4 regions of the Sporosarcina pasadenensis genome follow, and region 1 is predicted to be linked to each of the others. Evidence: riboswitches for the same ligand, from Rfam matches in the RefSeq annotation. Region 1 holds a riboswitch; each other region holds the start of a gene.
What was found. Region 1 has a riboswitch for S-adenosylmethionine ahead of metK (methionine adenosyltransferase). Riboswitches for the same ligand answer to the same signal wherever they lie in the genome.
Positions count from the first base shown of each region.

Region 2: it holds a riboswitch for S-adenosylmethionine, as region 1 does, so the genes downstream of both, AB1K89_RS11760 (aliphatic sulfonate ABC transporter substrate-binding protein) here and metK (methionine adenosyltransferase) in region 1, are expected to answer to the same signal.
Region 3: it holds a riboswitch for S-adenosylmethionine, as region 1 does, so the genes downstream of both, AB1K89_RS12735 (methionine biosynthesis PLP-dependent protein) here and metK (methionine adenosyltransferase) in region 1, are expected to answer to the same signal.
Region 4: it holds a riboswitch for S-adenosylmethionine, as region 1 does, so the genes downstream of both, AB1K89_RS13555 (O-acetylhomoserine aminocarboxypropyltransferase/cysteine synthase family protein) here and metK (methionine adenosyltransferase) in region 1, are expected to answer to the same signal.

Region 1 is NZ_JBFEGM010000018.1:14,402-19,823, reverse strand. It holds gene AB1K89_RS17050 (gamma carbonic anhydrase) at 1-398, shown strand, start outside; gene metK (methionine adenosyltransferase) at 603-1,805, opposite strand; SAM riboswitch class I at 1,992-2,110, opposite strand; gene pckA (phosphoenolpyruvate carboxykinase (ATP)) at 2,285-3,871, shown strand; gene AB1K89_RS17035 (MFS transporter) at 4,036-5,422, shown strand, end outside.
Region 2 is NZ_JBFEGM010000007.1:204,977-210,398, reverse strand. It holds gene AB1K89_RS11765 (amidohydrolase) at 1-1,225, shown strand, start outside; SAM riboswitch class I at 1,475-1,587, shown strand; gene AB1K89_RS11760 (aliphatic sulfonate ABC transporter substrate-binding protein) at 1,748-2,731, shown strand; gene AB1K89_RS11755 (ABC transporter permease) at 2,748-3,587, shown strand; gene AB1K89_RS11750 (ABC transporter ATP-binding protein) at 3,601-4,320, shown strand; gene acsA (acetate--CoA ligase) at 4,322-5,422, shown strand, end outside.
Region 3 is NZ_JBFEGM010000008.1:176,407-181,828, reverse strand. It holds gene AB1K89_RS12750 (MATE family efflux transporter) at 1-447, opposite strand, end outside; gene AB1K89_RS12745 (DMT family transporter) at 461-775, opposite strand; gene AB1K89_RS12740 (DMT family transporter) at 777-1,115, opposite strand; SAM riboswitch class I at 1,253-1,359, shown strand; gene AB1K89_RS12735 (methionine biosynthesis PLP-dependent protein) at 1,429-2,565, shown strand; gene AB1K89_RS12730 (NADPH-dependent FMN reductase) at 2,603-3,172, opposite strand; gene AB1K89_RS12725 (hypothetical protein) at 3,339-3,494, opposite strand; gene AB1K89_RS12720 (hypothetical protein) at 3,534-3,659, opposite strand; gene AB1K89_RS12715 (squalene/phytoene synthase family protein) at 4,190-5,014, shown strand; gene AB1K89_RS12710 (anti-sigma factor domain-containing protein) at 5,083-5,422, opposite strand, start outside.
Region 4 is NZ_JBFEGM010000009.1:144,640-150,061, reverse strand. It holds gene AB1K89_RS13580 (MBL fold metallo-hydrolase) at 1-96, shown strand, start outside; gene AB1K89_RS13575 (sulfurtransferase TusA family protein) at 128-355, shown strand; gene AB1K89_RS13570 (sulfite exporter TauE/SafE family protein) at 413-1,186, shown strand; gene AB1K89_RS13565 (glycerol-3-phosphate acyltransferase) at 1,211-1,849, opposite strand; gene AB1K89_RS13560 (hypothetical protein) at 1,846-1,977, opposite strand; SAM riboswitch class I at 2,305-2,420, shown strand; gene AB1K89_RS13555 (O-acetylhomoserine aminocarboxypropyltransferase/cysteine synthase family protein) at 2,540-3,838, shown strand; gene AB1K89_RS13550 (homoserine dehydrogenase) at 4,033-5,019, shown strand; gene AB1K89_RS13545 (glycine betaine uptake BCCT transporter) at 5,268-5,422, opposite strand, start outside.

The DNA.
Region 1 (5,422 bases):
GTTCGGTCATCAGGGGCGATGTAGCACCGACAATTATCGGTGAACGTGTCAGCATCCAAGACTTGAGCTGTCTTCACCAAAGTCCAGGCAAGACGTTATTGATTGAGGACGATGTGACAGTCGGCCACAAAGCTCTTCTACATAGTTGTGTTATCCGAAAAGGCGCACTCATCGGAATGGGGGCTATCATTTTAGATGGCGCGGAAATCGGCGAGGGTGCATTCATCGGGGCCGGAAGCCTCGTTCCTCCCGGTAAGAAAATACCGCCTGGCTGCCTTGCTCTCGGCTCGCCTGCAAAAGTCGTCCGTGAATTGAATGACGATGACCGAGCGGATATGGAACGAGTTTTGAACAGCTATGTTGAAAAAGGCCGGATTTATAAGGATTTGCAGAAGTAAAAATCTGTTCGGCGCGGGTGCTGTCCAAATGGGCAGCACCGATGATCCCGAGTATCACTAAACCTCTAATAGCGATACAAGAACGCTATCCCCTCTTTTTGTATAATTAGTATAAACGCTTTAAAGCCCATAAAGTTCTCGTTCCACTCAAAAAAGTAAAAAAGGAAGCATGGATTTCTCCACTGCTTCCTCGATTTTACATTATTAAACAGTCAGTCCTGCTTTGGCGATCAATTCTTCCGCTTTGTCCGTCTGCTCCCAAGGGAGTTCCACGTCAGTGCGTCCGAAATGGCCATATGCCGCAGTCTGCTTATAGATTGGACGGCGCAGGTCAAGCATTTTAATGATGCCTGCTGGGCGTAGATCGAACAGCTCACGTACAATTTCAACAAGCTTCTCTTCTTCGACTTTGCCTGTACCGAATGTATCGATGGAAATCGAAACCGGCTTCGCAACACCAATCGCATATGCGAGTTGAACTTCACAGCGATCCGCTAGGCCTGCAGCTACGATGTTCTTCGCAACATAGCGCGCCGCGTATGAAGCCGAACGGTCCACTTTCGTTGCATCTTTTCCGGAAAATGCGCCGCCGCCATGACGCGCATAGCCGCCATAAGTATCAACGATGATTTTCCTTCCTGTCAAACCGGCATCCCCTTGTGGTCCGCCGATGACAAAACGGCCTGATGGGTTGATGAAGTATTTTGTTTCTTCATCTAATAATTCCGCTGGGACAACTGGGTTGATTACATGATCTTTAATGTCTTGTTGAATCTGTTCGAGCGTAATGTCAGGATGATGCTGTGTTGAAATGACAATCGTATCAATCCGTACAGGACGGTTGTCTTCATCATATTCCACAGTCACTTGCGTTTTTCCATCCGGACGCAAGTAATCGAGAGTATCTTCTTTCCTCACTTGCGCAAGTCTGCGTGACAGCTTATGGGATAAACTGATCGGCATCGGCATAAGCTCCGGTGTTTCATTGCAAGCATAACCGAACATCAGTCCTTGGTCTCCCGCCCCGATCGCTTCAAGCTCCTCATCCGTCATTGTCCCTTCACGTGCTTCCAGTGCCTGATCGACACTCGCCGCGATATCAGCCGATTGTTCGTCGATTGACGTCAACACAGATGACGTCTCCCAGTCGAAACCGAACTTCGCGCGCGTATAGCCAATTTCCTTCACTGTGTCCCGTACCACTTTCGGGATATCAACATACGTAGTCGTTGTAATTTCCCCGATAACTAAAACGAGTCCTGTCGTAATTGTCGTTTCACAGGCTACGCGTGCATTCGGGTCTTCCTCTAGAATAGCGTCTAAAATGGCGTCTGAAATCTGATCGCACATTTTGTCCGGATGTCCTTCAGTTACCGATTCCGAAGTGAATAATCGGCGATTTGTCATTGTAGTTTCCTCCTTAACGGCTTGCAAATATTGATACGGTACTCTGTTTGTCCCAGTAAGTTCAGCGCCTAGAGAGTCGACGTCAACATACACAAGGATTAAGGGCCTCATAGAATCAATAAAAAAGCCCTTCGCTCACGTAAATATACATGAGGAAAGGCATAATTTCAAAAGCAGCACCTTTCACTCTTATCGTCCAAGGCATTCCACCTTGCTCCAGGTTTGGCACCTTCTCGCGGCCAAAATGGTCCACGCAGGTTGCCGGGCTTCATAGGGCCTGTCCCTCCGCCAGCTCGGGATAAGAGTATCCGTTCAATTAACAATCCTACGAAAAAGTTTGCACTTTGTCAAACCTTTTTAAACATATATACTTGAGTTTTTAATTAGTATAGATTATTATTCTAAATGTGTTATACTATTTAGGAAATGTGATGATACCCACCAATGTGGGATTATATGCAAAGGACGGTACGAATAAAATGATTTCAGCTAAAATTGAAAACGGATTACACGAGTTACTTTCAGGCAACAACGTAAACATACAGCCTTCAGTGGCGGAATTGGTTGAAAAAGCGACTTCCCGTGGAGAAGCGAAACTTTCCGCAGACGGCGCACTTACTGCCGAGACAGGAAAGTATACTGGCCGTTCGCCTGAAGATAAGTATATTGTCGAAGAAGATTCTTCTAAAGACAAAATCGACTGGGGCAAAGTGAACCGCCCGATTTCACCTGAAATCTTTGACTCATTATATAATAAAGTTCTTAACCATTTAAAAGCAAAGGAAGAGCTATTCGTATTCAAAGGCTTCGCAGGAGCTGACAAGAACTCTCAGCTTTCAATCCAAGTCATCAATGAATTCGCATGGCAAAACCTATTCGTTCATAACTTGTTCATCCGCCCTACCGCAGAAGAGTTGAAGACGCATGAAGCGCAATTCACAGTTATTGCAGCTCCGACGTTCAAAGCGGATCCTGCTGTGGATGGAACAAAATCCGAAACCTTCATCATTGTATCACTTGAGAAGCGCATTGTGTTGATTGGCGGTACAGAATATGCTGGAGAAATGAAAAAATCGATCTTCTCCGTCATGAACTACTTGCTGCCTGAACGTGGAATCCTTTCCATGCACTGCTCGGCAAACGTCGGTGAAGATGGGGACGTAGCTCTATTCTTCGGCCTTTCCGGCACAGGTAAAACGACGCTTTCAGCAGATGCTGACCGTAAGTTGATCGGTGATGATGAGCACGGCTGGTCCGATCATGGCGTATTCAATATCGAAGGTGGCTGCTACGCGAAAACGATCAATCTCTCACAAGAGAAAGAGCCTGAAATTTACGGAGCAATCCGTTTCGGTTCGGTCTTGGAAAACGTTGTTTTAGATGAGAAGACGCGCAAGCCAGATTACGACGATAATTCATTGACTGAAAATACGCGTGCGGCATATCCAATCCATTATATCGACAATATTGCAGTGCCTTCAGCTGCCGGACATCCAAAGACAATCGTCTTCTTGACTGCAGATGCATTCGGCGTATTGCCTCCGATTTCAAAATTGACGAAGGAACAAGCGATGTATCACTTCCTGAGCGGTTTCACTTCGAAGCTTGCAGGAACTGAGCGTGGCGTCACTTCACCTGAAGCTACTTTTTCAACTTGCTTCGGTGCCCCTTTCCTACCATTACCTGCAACGGTTTACGCGGAAATGCTCGGGAAGAAAATCGATGAGCATGATGCACAGGTCTTCCTTGTCAACACAGGATGGACTGGTGGAGTTTACGGCGTAGGTCAGCGTATGGCACTGAAACATACACGCACAATGGTCCGCGCAGCACTTGCCGGCAAATTGAACGATGTTGAGTTTGAACAGAATGCTATTTTCGGTCTGGCTATGCCAAGAGCGATTGACGGTGTTCCGACTGAAGTGTTGAACCCTCGCAATGCTTGGAGCGATCCAGCAGCTTATGATACAAAAGCGAAAGAATTGGCAGATCTATTCCGTGAGAACTTCAAAAAGTTCGGTCACGTTTCGGAAGAAATCACTAAAAAAGGCGGACCAATCGCCTAATAAATTAGAATTTAAGATCCAGGTGCGATTATGCACTTGGATCTTTTTATTGTTGTTATCCTGCAATGTTTTCTCTCTCCCGCAAAAGTCGCCCCAATATTGGCATGCATAGAACGAGTGGTTCTGCAAACAATGAAATGAGGAAATACAATAAGGGAGAGTAGATTATGACAACTGCCTATAAAGGTACGAATAAATTGATCACAGGTATTGTGTTTGGGGTATTAACGTTTTGGTTATTTGCTCAGGCAATGGTAAACGTTATTCCTGCAGTTCAATCTGACCTAGGAGTTTCTTCAAGTACATTGAATATCGCAATTAGTTTAACTGCGTTATTCTCTGGTATCTTTATCGTAGCAGCTGGTGGTCTTGCCGATAAACTGGGGCGGAAGAAACTGACAAACATTGGGCTTATATTAAGTATCATCGGCTCCCTTTGTTTAGTGTTTGCAACCGGATCATTCTTACTCATTGTCGGCCGGATTATTCAAGGTATATCAGCCGCCTGTATTATGCCAGCAACGATCGCCTTGATGAAAGCATATTTCGAAGGGGCTGAACGCCAACGAGCACTTAGTTACTGGTCAATCGGTTCTTGGGGTGGTTCTGGTGTTTGTTCCTTATTTGGTGGAGCAGTTGCAACATATTTGGGATGGAAATGGATTTTCATTTTCTCCATTATCTTTGCAGTTCTTGCCTTGTGGTTAATTAAAGACACACCTGAAAGTAAAGCAAAACAAACAGGAAGTTCCAAGTTTGATGTTAGCGGTCTAATTGTATTCATCATCACAATGTTGGCGTTGAATATTTTCATCACACAAGGTGATAAACTTGGTTGGACCAACTGGGTTACAATCGTATTGATAGCCGTTGCAGTTGTTGGCGCTTTTGCCTTTATTAAAGTTGAGAACGGCAAAGAGAACGCATTAATTGATTTTAAATTATTTAAAAACATGCCGTATACAGGGGCAACTATTTCAAACTTCTTGCTAAATGCTGTTGCTGGAACGCTTGTCGTTGCAAATACGTACGTACAAGAAGGTCGAGGATTTACATCTTTTCAATCAGGTATGCTTTCCATCGGATACTTAATTGTCGTACTATCCATGATTCGCGTCGGAGAGAAGATTCTTCAAAAAGTCGGCGCAAAAAAACCAATGGTTTGGGGTACTATATTTACACTCGTCGGGGTTGGTGTGATGGGTCTAACGTTTTTACCGGATCTCGCCTATACTGTCGTCGTATTTATAGGTTTTGCTGTATTCGGATTTGGGTTAGGAATTTATGCGACCCCTTCCACCGATACTGCCGTCTCAAATGCACCGGATGAAAAAATTGGTGCCGCTTCAGGAATTTATAAAATGGCAAGTTCCCTCGGTGGAGCTTTTGGAGTCGCGATTTCAGCTACTGTATATGCGGTGATTTCAGAAAATAGCGGGGTGCATGCCGCAGCAAGTGGAGGTATTATCGCCAACGTCATTTTTGCCGCAATCGCATTGATCTCAATCATCTTCCTTGTTCCAAATAATGCAGGGAAAAGCGTAGCGAAAT
Region 2 (5,422 bases), on a different contig from region 1:
GGAAACAGGGTTTCTTGAAATGCGAACGGCTTCGATTGTAGCGTCTATCCTAGATGAACTAGGGTTTGAATTATCAATGGGGAAATCTGTAATGTCGGTAGATCATTGCATGGGGAAACCGGATGATCAGGCTACGAATGCACATTATCAATGGGCAATCAAGAATGGAGCTAAGCAAGGCTATGTTGCAAACTTTTCCGATGGATATACTGGTATAGTTGCAACACTGGATACCGGTATAGAAGGACCAACAACCGCCTATCGATTTGATATGGATGCCCTTGATATTAACGAATCGGAGTTGGACAGTCATTTCCCTAAGCAAGAGGGATTCAGATCAAAGCTTCCCCATAAAATGCATGCGTGCGGTCATGATGCCCATACAGCAATTGGATTAGGTTTGGCGACAGTTATTGCTAACAATAAAGAAGCCTTAAAAGGGAGAATCAAATTGATCTTTCAACCTGCTGAGGAGGGAACACGCGGCGCGAAATCAATGGCGAGTGCTGGAATCGTAGATGATGTAGACTATTTCATCGCCTCGCATGTTGGGACAGGGGTCCCCCATCAACATTTCGTTGCTTCGAATAACGGTTTCTTGGCCACATCGAAACTGGATATCACTTTCAAAGGTAAGGCATCCCATGCAGGAGCACAACCTGAAGAAGGAAATAATGCATTGTTAGCTGCTGCCAATGCGGCATTAAATATTCACGCAATCTCTAGGAATTCAAAAGGGATTTCAAGAATTAATGTCGGTGAATTACATGCTGGTTCAGGAAGAAATATAATCGCAGATTATGCGTTTCTAAAAGCAGAAACACGCGGGGAAAATTCTGAAGTGAATCAATTTATAAAAAGTCAGTTAGAAGCGATTATTAAAGGTGCAGCACAAATGTATCAAGTCGATTATCAAATTGATACAGTCGGTGAAGCACTTAGTAGTCAAGGATCGAAAGAGTTGGCAGTGATTCTCCAGGGATGTGCAGAAGAGTCAGCCATGTTAAAAGAAACAGCTTTGGAATCAAATGACGCGGCTGGTTCCGAAGATGCAACTTATTTCATGGAACGAGTGAAACAAAATGGTGGACTCGCAACATATTGTATTTTTGGCACAGACCTTCCTGCCGGACACCATAATGAACAATTTGACATCAATGAAGAAACGATGCTTGCAGCCGTAGATGTCTTATTTAAATCAGCTATACAATTAAACAGTCTTTAAGATCAGTAGTAAAAAAGGGAATCCTCGGGATTCCCTTTTTATGTTCCATCGAAAATTTATAAGTAATTATGAATAAAAATAAATAAATATAATATACTGTGTAATCCCTGTCGTAGCAGTCAATGAAACTGAATTAGCATGCACTATATTTTAAAATAATGAAAATATGAGTTGACAATTTATTTTTATCTGTTTATACTAATTTTCAATCAGTTAGATTTTGAAAATGATTTTGACAATTACATACATCTCTTATTAAGAGTGGCGGAGGGAATAGGCCCGATGAAGCCCGGCAACCAACAGATGAATTGATCTGAAAAGGTGCTACATCCTACAGGTGTTTTTAGCCTGGAAGATAAGAGGAGGAATTTTGCAGCCCTCTTCTTATTGAAGAGGGTTTTTTATAATCATTAAGTTAAAACCGGATTTGTGCATAGATAAATCCGACTATGCCAATAGGAACAGTTAATGATTGGGTTAAATTGATTTTCCATATAAAAATGAGTTTAGGAGGAAATGAACATGAAAAAATGGATTGCATTAATATTAACGGTTATCAGTATAACGATTCTGATGTCAGCTTGCTCATCCAGTGAAGGCAAGGAAAAGGTGGAGTTGAAAAAAGTTGTGTTGGATTATGCATATTACTCGCCAACTAGCCTAGCGTTGAAGGAATTTGGTTGGGCAGAGGAGGCGTTTGTGGAACAAGGGATTGAAGTGGAGTGGGTACTCAGCCACGGAAGCAATAAAGCACTTGAATTTCTAAATTCAAAAAGTGTCGACTTCGGTTCGACAGCTGGGGCTGCAGCATTAATCGCCAAGTCGAATGGTTCACCCATTGAATCGGTCTATATTTATTCGAAGCCGGAATGGACTGCGCTTGTTGCCACAGGCGATTCGGACATCACATCAGTAGAACAATTGAAAGGTAAGAAAGTGGCTGCAACGCTAGGGACGGATCCATATATATTTCTTCTCCGCTCGTTACAAGAAGTTGGGTTGTCGTCCAAAGACTTGGAAATTGTAAATTTACAACACTCAGATGGCGCTAACGCTCTTTTGACAGGTCAAGTAGAAGCGTGGGCAGGGTTAGATCCACATATGGCAAAAGTTGAAGTCGATTCTGGTGCAAAGTTATTTTTACGTGATCATGAAAAAAATACGTACGGAACACTGAATGTCAGATCTGAATTTGCTGAACAACATCCTGAAGTAGTTGAAACAGTGATTGAAGTGTATGAGAAAGCACGGAAGTGGGTTTTGGAAAATCCGGATGAGGCAGCCGACATACTTGCAAAAGAAGCTGAGATGCAATTGGAAGTAGCGAAAAAGAGTTTAGAGCGTAATGACTTCTCGGATCCAATCCCTGGACAGAAACAAATCGATGAACTGACTGCAGCGGGTGAAGTGTTGCAATCAGAAAATGTAATTAAAGGGAATGTGGATATCCGAACGATTGTAGGAGAATTGATTACTGATCAATTTGCAAAAAAAGTTATCGAATGAAATAGGGGGAATAGACATGACGGTCAATATTGACGAAAAAGAATTGTTTAAAGTAAAAGCAAAAAGATCGGTCAAAATTAACTTTGAAAATAAGGTGAGAGGTTTAGCTCTTGGCTTGATCATTCCATTCATTCTATTAGTCGTTTGGGAAGCGGCTGTCCGTTTCAATTGGCTCGATGCCTATGTCTTTCCGGCTCCGACAACTATTTTGCAAAAAATTATTGAGTTAGCCCAAGAAGGGACACTTTGGGGACATGTGGGAATTACGTTCTTTCGGGTTATGATCGGATTTCTAGCAGGAACAATTGCCGCGGTTATATTGGGATCCATCGTCGGTTATTTTAAATGGTTTGAGCAGTTGATGGATCCATTAATTCAAGCGTTTCGCTCAATTCCATCTCTAGCCTGGGTTCCGTTGTTTATCTTATGGATGGGTATTGGAGAGTCGTCAAAAGTGATGTTAATCGCTGTCGGTGTGTTCTTCCCGATCTATCTGAACATCGTCTCAGGTATTCAAGGTGTAGACCGTAAGTTAATTGAAGTCGGTAAGATCTATCATTTTACTCCGTTGCAAATTGTTCGTCGTATCATCTTGCCCGCTTCACTTCCTTCGTTTCTCGTCGGTCTACGTAGTGGTGTCGGATTAGGCTGGATGTTCGTCGTAGCTGCGGAGCTAATGGGAGCAAGTCAAGGGCTTGGGTATTTGCTAGTCGTTGGTCAGAATACGTATTCGCCCGAGCTTATTATCGCAAGCATTATTTTATTTGCATTGTTAGGGAAAGCAACCGATTCGTTGTTGAAGTCATTGGAAGCACGTGCATTGAAGTGGCAAGACAATCTACAAAACCAACTATGATGGAGGGATGACGATGCTGAAGGTGGAACATGCATCAAGGACGTTCAATAACGGACTTGCAGGATTCAAAGATATTTCATTTTCCATTAAGGAAGGGGAGACTGTTGGGATCTTAGGAACGAGTGGATGCGGAAAAAGTACATTATTACGCGTTTTGTCCGGACTCGATCAAAACTATGAGGGGGAAATCGAATTTCTGGGTGAGGGGGAACAGCCAATTGGGATGATCTTTCAAGAACCGAGACTAATGCCTTGGCTTACCGTAAAAGAGAATATTTTATTCGGTGCGAAAGATGAGAAGGAGAAACAGGCAACGGTACATGAGTATTTGAATCTTGTCGGTTTGTCTGATTTTGATGCTCATTATCCGAAAGATTTGTCTGGAGGAATGGCGCAACGAACCGCAATTGCCCGGGCACTAATTGGCGAGCCGGATGTCTTGCTTCTAGATGAACCTTTTAGTGCATTGGACGCTTTCACTAAAATGCAATTGCAGGATTTATTGTTAAAAATTCAACAGAACCGTTTAACAACGATGGTAGTCGTTACGCATGACATCGATGAAGCACTTTACTTATGCGATCGAATATTCATCCTCGGAGGTCAACCCGGCACATTGCAGGCGGAGTTGTCGATTGACGTAGTGAAACCGAGAAATCGGGGCGATTCGTTCTTGGCTGCTAAAAAAGCGGAAATCCTTGAGCTTTTACATATCGAAAAGGAGGTTGTCTAACATGGCTAATGAGGAAGTGATTTATCCATCTGAAGGGAATTACAACATTACAGCTGAACTCCCTTCAAGAAACGATTTCACATGGAAAAGTATCGAATCAAATTTTAGTTGGTCTTCTACTGGAAAGGTGAATATGGCCTATGAATGTGTCGACCGCCATGTCGTGGAAGGGTTTGGAGAGAAAGTCGCTTTACATTATTTTGGTGAAAAAGAAGAGTCTACACTAACGTATCGCGAACTGAAAGAGAAAACAGATCTATGGGCTACTGTATTAAAAAAGAAAGGAGTGAAAAAAGGGGACTTCGTCTTTATCTTTTTACCGAAGCATCCTGATTGTCATATCGCAATGCTTGCTGCAATTAAGCTTGGTGCTATTGTTGGGCCGCTATTTGAAGCGTTTATGGAAGATGCAGTAAAGGAGCGGATTGCAGATTGTGAGGGCGCTTATTTAATCGCTTCGCCTGAGTTGATCAAACGCGTGCCGCGTGCAGAATTGCCATCACTGAAAACGGTGTGGATAACGGCGGAGCCCGAACAATGCAAGGGTGATGAAATTTCATTGTTTGAGGAAGCACGAGCTGTTAAGGCTGAAAAAAACATCATCGAGTGGGTGGATTTGGACCATGCGCTTAATATTCATTATACGAGCGGGTCGACAGGTCGGCCGAAAGGAATTATCCATGCTCACCGAGTGATGATCCAACAATACATTACAGGTAGATGGGTATTGGATTTGAAAGAAGATGATGTTTATTGGTGCACGGCACATCCGGGCTGGGTAACAGGAACGGTGTACGGAGTTTTCGCTCCATTGCTTAACCGGACAACGATTGTCATTCACGGTGGCAGATTTAATGCCGATGAATGGTATTCCGTGTTAGAAAGATCCGGTACAACAGTTTGGTATAGTGCGCCGACAGCTTTCAGAATGTTGATGGCGGAAGGGGATGATAAGACAGCGAATTATGATTTGTCGAAGATCCGGCATATCTTAAGCGTTGGCGAGCCGTTAAATCCGGAAGTGATTCGTTGGGGGATTAAAACATTGTCCAACCGTATTCATGATACATGGTGGATGACAGAAACAGGGGCTCAACTCATT
Region 3 (5,422 bases), on a different contig from region 1:
GCCGAACAGAAACAGGATTCCGAAAAAGTTGACACGCAAATAGGACGTCGCCATGTCAATCATCGACTCAGGAGTTCCAAGCAATGCTAAGATCGGCTTTGCTAAAAAGAAACCTGCAAAGCTTAAGACGACGGACATGATCGCAAGTAGAACGACGAAAGCGTTCAAATAATTGCGCAATCCCGTCTCGCTTCCCCTCCCCTTTTGCTGGGAGAGGATTGTGAGCGCCGCATTATTCAGGCCGATGACAAATGAGAGGACGGTGAAAACGACTGTGCCCGAAATCGCGACCGCTCCAAGCGCATCCGCACCAATCAGATTCCCGACCCATAGGCTGTCGATGAATTGATACGACACTTGCAAAAGGTTCGTTAAAATGATCGGAGCCGAATAGAAGATCAGCTGCTTCGCAAGCGGCCCTTCCGTAAAATCATATTGCTTCGCCACAGCGCTCCCTCCTTCATCCAAATAACTTCAATCCGACCGCCCCTCCGATAATCAAACAGAGGAAAAACATCCGTTTCCATCCGGCCGCTTCCTTGAAAAACATAATGCCCATCAGCACCGCACCCGCGGCACCGAGTCCCGTCCATATCGCATACGCCGTCCCCATCGGAATATCGCGCATCGCAAGTGACAAAAACCAAAAACCGACCGAAAATGTCACAATAATTAGCAACAGACGGGGCCACGACCTTTTCTGCAAATAAAGATTAATGGCCATGACACCGAAAATCTCACCTAAGCTGGCGATGACTAAATATACCCAAGCCATCTCAATCGCCCCCTTCCGCTGCTTCACCGGATTCGACCGTCGTCATTTTAATCCCAATGACCCCGATGATGATAATCGCGATGAAGATCACCTTTGCGATGGAAAACTCCGCATGGAAGAACAGGAAGTCTATAAGGACAATCGCCGCCGCACCCGAGCCGGTGAACACTGCATATACCGTCCCGGACGGAAGCGTCTCGCAAGCTTTAATAATTGCATAGAAACTGATGATAATGGCAACGACGGTCCACGTCCATTCGAGTGCCGTATCGGAGTACCGAAGTCCAATCACCCAGAATATCTCAACGATCGCCGCCAATAAAACATAAAGCCAAGCCAATGGAATCCTCCTCGTCTTTCAACATGCCTACATTATAGCAAAAGTCCCCAGAAATTTTTCCTCCGGAGAGGCTTGCAATCTAACAAGGAACATGATAACTTTAAATAAATCATTTTTCTAACAATTGCATATTTTGATTCTTATCAAGAGAGACGGAGGGATTGGCCCGATGAAGTCTCAGCAACCAGCCCGATATTGGTATGGTGCTAATTCCAAAAGGCGTGGAACGTCTCGAAGATAAGAAGATTGATTTCAACGATGTTGGAGGCCCTCTTCTTAATTGAAGAGGCCTCTTTTTTAATAGACAAAGGAGATGGGCAACTTGACAAAGCAAAGCATTAACACGAAATTGGTGCAACTAGGAAATCAGAGCGATCCGAGAACTGGGGCGGTCAACCCTCCCCTTCATTTTTCGACCGCCTACAAGCATGATGGATTAGGACTTTCCACGGGATATGACTATATACGAACGAAAAACCCGACCCGGACGGTTCTTGAGGAAGGCATCGCAAATTTAGAAAACGGCGACCGCGGTTACGCGTGTAGTTCGGGCATGGCGGCGATCCAGCTCGTCATGTCCCTGTTCAAATCGGGGGATGAACTGATCGCTCCCGACGACCTGTACGGCGGGACGTTCCGTTTGTTTGACCAATACGCCAATCTGTATAACATCCGGACCTCGTATACGTCTTTTGAAAACGTCGAGGAAGTAGAAAAGCTCATTACTGGAAAAACGAAAGCTATTTTCATCGAAACACCGACAAACCCGCTCATGCTGGAAATCGACATTGAAAAGTATGTGGAGCTCGCAAAAAAACACGACTTGCTCGTCATCGTCGATAATACGTTTTTGACTCCGTATTACCAACGCCCGATCGAGCTCGGGGCGGACATCGTCATCCATAGCGCGACGAAATATATCGGTGGCCATAATGACGTGCTTGCAGGGCTCGTCGTCGCAAAAGGAGAAGAATTGTGCAACCGTTTAGGAGAGAACCATAATGCGATCGGTGCAACGCTTTCGCCGTTCGATTCTTGGCTCGTCATCCGCGGGTTGAAGACATTGCATGTCCGAATGAAACAGCATGACGCCAACGCAAAGGAACTCGTCTCCTATTTGGAAAGCGAACCGCTCGTCGATGACGTACTCTATGCCGGAAAAGGCGGCATGATTTCATTCAGGGTGCGGGAAAGCGAATGGGTCGATCCGCTTTTGCAAAACTTACGGCTCATCACATTTGCCGAAAGTCTCGGTGGAGTCGAAAGCTTAATTACATATCCGACGACGCAAACCCATTCGGAAATTCCCGAGGAGGTGCGGGAAGAGCGCGGTGTCGATAGGCGTCTATTGCGCCTCTCTGTCGGATTGGAGGAAGCTGAGGACTTGATCGACGATCTTAAGCAAGCCCTCGCCATTGCCGCGGAGACGACAGCTGTGAGTCAGCAATAAAGAAAGGCCGTCTCGGTGAATGAGACGGCCTTATTTATTAGGAATTGATTTCAGCCAAAGCTTTTCTTTGCGAATAGAACGCGATGAAGTTGTTGACGACGTTATCTAAGAAGTCGATTGTCGCTTGGTCTGTCAATTGTCCCGCTTCATCCATCTTTTCATGGATGGAACCGATGTACACTTCATTATTCGGCAATAGTGCTGGAGAGAGCATCGGGTTCGTCAAGATTTCACGCAAGTGGATTTGCGCGCGGACACTTCCCAACACGCCCATTGAAGCGCCGATCATGAATGCAGGCTTGTCTTTAATTGCGAAATTGCTTCTAGAAAGCCAGTCGACAGCATTTTTCATTGCCCCTGGAATGGAGAAGTTGTATTCCGGAACTGCAAAAAGGACCGCATCCGAATCTCTCACATTATCCAAGAAATCCTTCACGTTTTCTGGCTGGTTGCTTTCTATATCAACGGAAAATATATCGACATCATTAATGAAAACAGGTGTAATATCGAGTTGACCCGCATATTTCTTCCTTAAATACTCAACCACTTTCAAGTTGTATGAAGTGGAGCTTGTACTGCCGATAATCGCTTTTACTGAAATTGTCATGATGGAGGACTCCTTTTCGTTTTTCTGCTTAGCATGACCTCACTATTGGAAGGTATGCATCTCCTAATGTAGACTCATCGATTATCTCACATTCAAGATATCTTTTTAAAAAATATGCTCAAACGAAAAGAACGTCCCCCATTTGCCTCAGGGGACGTTCCATTTATTAATTGAAGAAGCTGAAGAAAATCATCCAGAAAGGAACGGTTTTCCGCTCTTTCCGTTTCCGCTTGAGCGCTCTCTGCTCGAGTCGATACTGTTCGACTTCCTGTCGCATATCTTCCACTTGTCGTTGAACTACTTCTCTATCAATGAAATGCATAATTATTATTCTCCTCTTGGAGAGGAACCTAAAACAAGATTACAATCGGCGTTCACCTGTTGTGCCGCCATTTATGATATCTATCCATTTTGGAGATTCCCACTCCGTCAATTTTTTCGTAGTTTTTTGTTTAGTTCGTTCATGTTTTGCATATTGAATAATCATTTTGCTTTTCCTCCTTTGTTTTTTATTTGAATCAACTCAACTGCGGGCTGCTTCGCTACCCACTTTCCAGAGACTCCACCTTCAATACTTTCCGTTGTTGCCCTACATTCATCATCGGAAACACTCCTTTTCAATTTTTTATATGTTACACGCAAAGCGTGAAAACACCGAATTTTCCTTCAAATGAAGACACAAAAAAGCACACGCCTTTTGCATAAGCGTGTGCTCATATAAAAGAACGGCATACCATGCCATTCCTCGGTCTACAATTAGAAAGAGAGATTTGTCAGGCACGGACTCGATATGAAGTTTAGTTGGATAGCAATTGTGTTTTTCATGTTCCGTACCTCCTTTTGATAATTAGAATAACTTACTTATTGAGGATACCATTTCCATTAATTTATTGTCAATAGGGAATTTGAGAAAGATTCTCTTTTTTATTTATTTCATTACTGTAAGGATGGCAAGTGCTTCATGTAATAGTGTATGATATTCATAAGAACTGCTTCAAGAAATGAAGGAGGACCCCCATTATGAACGAAGCGAAATTGCAAAAAGAAGCGATGCACGTATTGAAGCTGACGAGCAGAACCTTTTATATACCGATTAAAATGCTGAATCCCACTTTGCGGAAGACAGTCGGCTCCGCTTATTTATGCATGCGTGCGATTGATGAGATAGAGGATCATGAAGAACTGCACCCGGAAAGCAAGCAGCATCTGCTGAAGTCGACGAGCAAACTGCTGGAAAATGACTTCTTTGACGTTGCCGCTTATCGTGCTCTCCTAAAGCCATATGAAAACCTTTTGCCTGAAGTGACATTGCGCCTCGGAGATTGGCTCGCCGTATGCCCGGAAGGTATTGTCGCCAAAGTGAAAGAGTCGACGAGCATAATGGCGGACGGAATGGCAAAATGGGTCGGCAAGAATTTCTTGATTCAAACGAAAGAGGATTTAGACGACTATACATATTATGTAGCGGGTCTCGTTGGTGTGATGCTTTCCGATATTTGGGAACAGTATGACGGTACAAAGACAGATCGGGACTTGGCGATCGGTTATGGTCGCGGATTGCAGGCGGTGAACATGCTGCGCAATCAAGATGAAGATGCGGAGCGCGGCGTCCGTTTCTTGCCGGATGGCTGGGACAGAAATGACCTGTTCGGCTACGCAGAGACGAATTTGAAAAAAGCCGATGAGTATATCGAGTCGATTTCAAATAAAAACATCCTCCTGTTCTGCAAAATCCCCCTTGCCCTTGCAAAGCGGACGATCAACGCATTGCAAGTCGGCCAGGAGAAGATGAACCGTGCAGAAGTCGAATCGACCGTGGAAGCGATTTTGAAGGAAGTGTGAAATTACTTTAAATCAACAATAAAAGGCTGTTGCAGATCATCAGTTTTTACTGACGATCTGAAACAGCCTCATTTTTTATTTTGCGGATTTTGTTTATGTTCATTTGATGAATTTTCTTTTTGTTGTTTGGCAGGTGGACCTTGATTGTCCTTTACTTGTTTATCTATGGATGACGAATGTGGTGGTGGTCCTTGCTCATCCGCGTGAGGAGGCGTACCATGTTGATTTGCATGAGGGGGCGCATTCTCACTTCGCCCTTTGCTCGGGCTCTTTTCAAGTTTTTCAGTTAGCGGTCCTTGATGATTCCCAGATCTATTTGAACGTTCCTTCTCATTTTCCTTCTCAATCCTCTTTTGCTGAGGTGGACTAGGAGGAACGATTTCCTTCTTCGGTTTTTGCTCCGGTACA
Region 4 (5,422 bases), on a different contig from region 1:
CAAGAAATCCGACAAACGAACATGGGGAAAATCACGCCTGACGAGGAAACGCAACGTGAAATGGAAATCGGACCAAACCGCTGTGCGGTCCGGTAATCATACAACAATATAAAGGAGCGATTTATAAATGAATGTATCAAAAGTATTGGACGCAAAAGGGTTGGCATGCCCAATGCCGGTTGTACGTGCAAGGAAGACAATGAAAGAAATGGAAACAGGTGAAATCCTTGAAATCCAAACGACTGACAAAGGCTCAGTGGCTGACTTGACAGCATGGGCAAAATCCGGCGGCCACGAAATGGTCGACCAAAAAGAAGATGCAGGTGTCTTCACGTTCTGGATTAAGAAAGGCTGATTGTAGGGGGGGTATCTGTGTGGATACCCTTTTCCTGATTAAGGAGGTAGGTGTTTTATGGATTTGGCATTTCTTATTACAATTTTCCTCATCGGATTTGTGGGGTCCTTCGTTTCAGGTATGGTTGGAATCGGCGGATCAATCATCAAATATCCGATGTTATTATACATTCCGCCATTGCTCGGAATTGCCGCATTTTCCGCACACGAAGTTTCTGGAATCAGTGCGATCCAAGTGCTATTCGCAACAATTTCCGGGGTCTGGGTGTATCGGAAAGGCGGATATCTCAATAAGACGTTGATCATTTATATGGGCAGCGCCATTTTGCTTGGTAGCTTTATCGGGGGCTATGGCTCCAATATGATTTCAGAAGGGTCTATCAACCTTGTGTACGGGATTTTGGCAACGATTGCGGCTATCATGATGTTCATTCCGAAAAAAGGATTGGATGATATCCCTGCCGATCAGGTGAGCTTCAATAAATGGCTTGCGGCTGTGTTAGCTTTCATCGTAGGGATTGCTGCTGGTATTGTCGGAGCTGCAGGAGCCTTCATCTTAGTTCCAATCATGCTCGTCGTCTTGAAAATCCCGACACGTATGACGATTGCAACTTCACTTGCCATCACATTCATCTCATCGATCGGATCGACCATAGGGAAAATTGTTACAGATCAGGTGCTCTATGGTCCGGCTGCTGTCATGATCGTAGCGAGCATCCTTGCCGCTCCATTAGGGGCAAAAGCGGGGCAGAAGATGAATACAAAAGTGTTGCAAGGCATATTAGCGGTATTAATCTTAGGAACGGCCGTGAAGATTTGGTTGGACTTTTGATTTGAATATAAAAAAACAGAAGCCTCACGCTGAGTGCTTCTGTTTTTTCTTGAATGATGCGCGAATACGAGGCTCCGTCCCTTTGAGAATCCGCTTGAAATTTTCAATATGCTTCCAGATCGACATGAAGAAAAGTATAATGGCAATTAATATTGGCCAATGTCCCTCAAGCCAAACGGCCATAACCAATAGAGTGATGTACAACATGATAACACCAAAGACTAGAATGTCCGATATGAGGGCCACAAGAATGAAGAGGATGAACCCGGCAAGTCCAAATCGCCAATCAATTGCAAAGAGCACCCCGATTACAGTTGCAGTTCCCTTTCCACCATTGAAGTTCATATGGAACGGAAAATTATGACCGAAAATAACGGCAGCTCCAATAGTGAAAAGTAATAAATTGATGTATTCCGTTTGCAGTCCGAAATGTTCGGCAAGCAATCTGACGGCAATGACCGCGAAAACGCCTTTGCCGATATCAATTAATGCAACAAGTGCGCCATACCGTTTCCCAAGAACGATCATTGCGTTTGATGCTCCGGCGTTTTTTACGCCAGTCTCTTTCAAATTAACCCCTGATATCCAATGCGCGACTGTCGATCCGTGCAGACAGCCGACTAAATATCCACAAACTATGGTAACTAAAATCCATAACGTCATAAGGATCCCCCAAAATTAATATATTCATATGAACCAGCGTCCAATGTTGGTTGAATCGCGTCCAAAGCGAGTGGTTGCGCGTTCAAAGAAGCCGGTCCCGCGCTCAAAGAGGCTGCACCCGCGCTCAAAGAAGTCCCTCACGCGCTCAATAAGGCTGCATCCACGCTCAAAGAAGTCCCTCACGCGCTCATCCACGCTCAAAGAAGTCCCTCACGCGCTCAAAAAGGCTGCATCCACGCTCAAAGAAGTCCCTCACGCGCTCAAAGAGGCTGCACCCGCGCTCAAAGAAGTCCCTCACGCGCTCAAAGAGGCTGCACCCGCGCTCAGTCCGACTTCTAAAACCATTATAACACCTCAGATAAAGCGCAAGTTTCAGAAAAAAATAAATTCACCCCTTGACTTTTAAAAAATAGTCTCCTATACTGTTCAACAAGATGAAAAACTGAATACCCAAACTCTTATCAAGAGCGGCGGAGGGACTAGGCCCTGCGATGCCCGGCAACCGGCAAGTGACGAACTTGCAAAGGTGCTACTTCCTACAGATTCGTGCAAACGGTCTGAAAGATAAGAGGAGGAATAAGCGAAAGCGTAACCCTTCTCTTAGCGAAAGGGGTTATTTTTTTATTCCAAAAACCCCCAACGCCTCCGCATTGCCTTTTCATCTTAAAAAATCCACTGGAGGTAATAAAAATGACAAACAAACAACTTCAACCAGAAACTCTTCTCTTACACGGAGGTCAAAAGCCGGATCCTATTACAGGTTCTCGTGCTGTACCGATCCACCGTACTACCGCATTCGTTTTCCGCGACACTGAACATGCCCAAAACTTATTCGGCTTGCAAGAAGCAGGCAATATTTACACACGAATCACAAATCCGACCGTTGCAGTTTTTGAAGAAAGGGTTGCACTACTAGAAGGTGGAACAGCTGCAGTCGCTCTTTCTTCCGGGATGGCCGCTATTGCTTTCTCCATTTTGAACATTGCGGGAGCAGGGGACGAAATCGTCGCTGCCGGCAATCTATACGGCGGTACGTATAATCTATTCGCCGTCACGCTTCCTCGCTACGGCATCAATGTGAAATTTGTCGATGCAGAAGACCCAGAAAACTTCCGCGCGGCAATTACGGACAAAACGAAAGCGATCTTCGCAGAAACGATTGGGAACCCGAGCTTACAAGTGCTCGATATCGAAGCAGTCGCAAATATCGCTCATGAGAATGAAATTCCGTTCCTCATCGATAACACATTCGCATCCCCATACGGATCGAATCCAATCGAGTTTGGAGCAGACGTCGTCATTCATTCCGCAACGAAATGGATTGGCGGCCACGGAACGACAATTGGAGGTGTCGTCGTCGACGCAGGGAAATTTGACTGGACGCGCGGCAAGTTCCCAGGCTTTACAGAGCCGGACGAAACGTACCACGGCCTACGCTACGGCGTTGACACTGCGGCAGCGGCATTCGCTACGAAGCTCCGCGTCCAATTGCTGCGTGACTTCGGGCCTTGCCTAGATCCGGACAGTGCTTTCAACTTCCTACAAGGGCTGGAGACGCTTCATTTGCGTGTGACACGCCATAACGAAAATGCCGTGAAAGTCGCTGAATTCCTACAGGCTCATCCGTCTGTTGAATGGGTTACTTACACAGGACTGGAAGATCATCCGACATATGAAAATGCTAAGAAATATTTGAAAAACGGCTTCGGCTCCATCATCGTCTTTGGCATTAAAGGCGGACGTGAAGCAGGGCGCAAAGTGATCGATAATATTACGCTATGGTCACATGTGGCAAATGTGGGGGATGCTAAATCTCTAATCATCCATCCTGCATCAACAACACATCAGCAATTGTCTGCGGAAGACTTGAAAAAGACGGGGACGCCGGAAGAATTGATCCGTCTGTCTGTCGGACTTGAGTCTACGGAAGATATCATTGCAGACTTGCAGCAGGCGATCGAAAAAGCCGCGCCGGTAGCAGTCCGCTAAGGGACATCATTACTAACATCTAGCTGCGGGCGCCAGACGCTTGGGTCATAAGTCGAAGCTAAAGTCGTAACGAAGAACGGCTTTTGCGAGTAAAAGCGTAGCGTTACGAGCAGCGGTAACAAAGCGCATCTTCGCCTTATGCCTGTCGCATCTAGGCAGGCGCCCTCCGCTTTAGAAATAGAGAGGGTGGTTTCATGCCGTCAATTAAAGTGGCCATACTCGGTTTCGGTACGGTCGGTGAAGGTGTTTACAGAATCCTGCAGGAAAAGCGGGAAGAGATTAAAAGGAGCACTGGTTTCGCCGTTGATGTCGTATCCATCCTTGTAAAAGACAAGGCAAAAGAACGTATGCCGATTACAGGCGCAAAATTTACAGATGACATTCAGGAAATATTGGGGAATCCCGAAATCGATATCGTTCTCGAAGCGATTGTCGGGGAAGAACCTGCGTATACGTATTTGTCGGATGCGATCGAGAAGGGTTGCCACATCATTACCGCGAACAAAAAGATGTTTGCTAAACACGGACCTGCGTTAATGAAACATGCCGAGTTCAGGGATGTGCAAGTTGGGTTCGAAGCGACGACAGCTGGCGGCGTCCCGGTCATCCGGACGGTGTCCAATTTGCTGGCAAGTGATCGTATCAAACGGATCCAAGGCATTTTAAATGGGACGTCGAATTTCATTTTGACGAAAATGCGCGATGAAGGATCTTCATTCAAACAGGCACTTTCTGATGCACAGCAAAACGGGTTCGCTGAAGCGGATCCTGCAGATGACGTGGATGGCACGGACGCCTTCCGTAAACTGATGATTTTGAGCTCGCTCGCTTTCGGCCAGCAGCCCGATTGGGAGGACGTCCCTGTCGTCGGAATCGATCATCTTGAGTCGATCGATATTATCGATGCATCGAAAGGCGATCTCCGTTATCGTCACGTGGCGGATATTTGGAAAGATGAAGAAGGGAAGTTGCAAGCGACTGTAGGGCCGGTTTTGATTGGCGCCGATCATCCGCTGTTCAGCATTGACGGTGTCGACAATGCAATCATTCTAGATACCGAATACCTTGGCTCATTAACTTTGGTTGGCCCTGGTGCCGGAATGTATCCGACTGGAAGTGCAATGGTTGCAGACCTGTTGCATATTATTCGTCAACACGAAGCGGTCATGGTACCGAATTGAAAAAGTGGAGGGGGGAATTTTTAATTCCGTCCTCCACTCAGCCTGTTGACAAACGCTCGCATCCGTTGTTGCTCGTCTCGCTCGTCCGCGCATGAACTTAAGTTCTATTCGCGTCTTCGCTTGACGTCGCGCCTAGGCTGACAAGCGTTTTCAATCAGGCTGAGGAGTTTCTTGCGCATCATGGCTTTCCTTAAAAAAGAGTGTAGACAAAGTCGAAAATTGACTTTGTCTACACTTTTTTATGTCGTTCAAACGTTGTCTTTCGCTTTCCTTCTTCTCGGCCGTTCACTTTTTGGCAGTTCGCTCTTCAACGCTTTGAGTAAAGATATAATCATTAGCAAAATGATGAAAGAGAAAGGCAAGGCGGCAATGATGATTGTATTTTGCAGTGCAGTCAATCCAT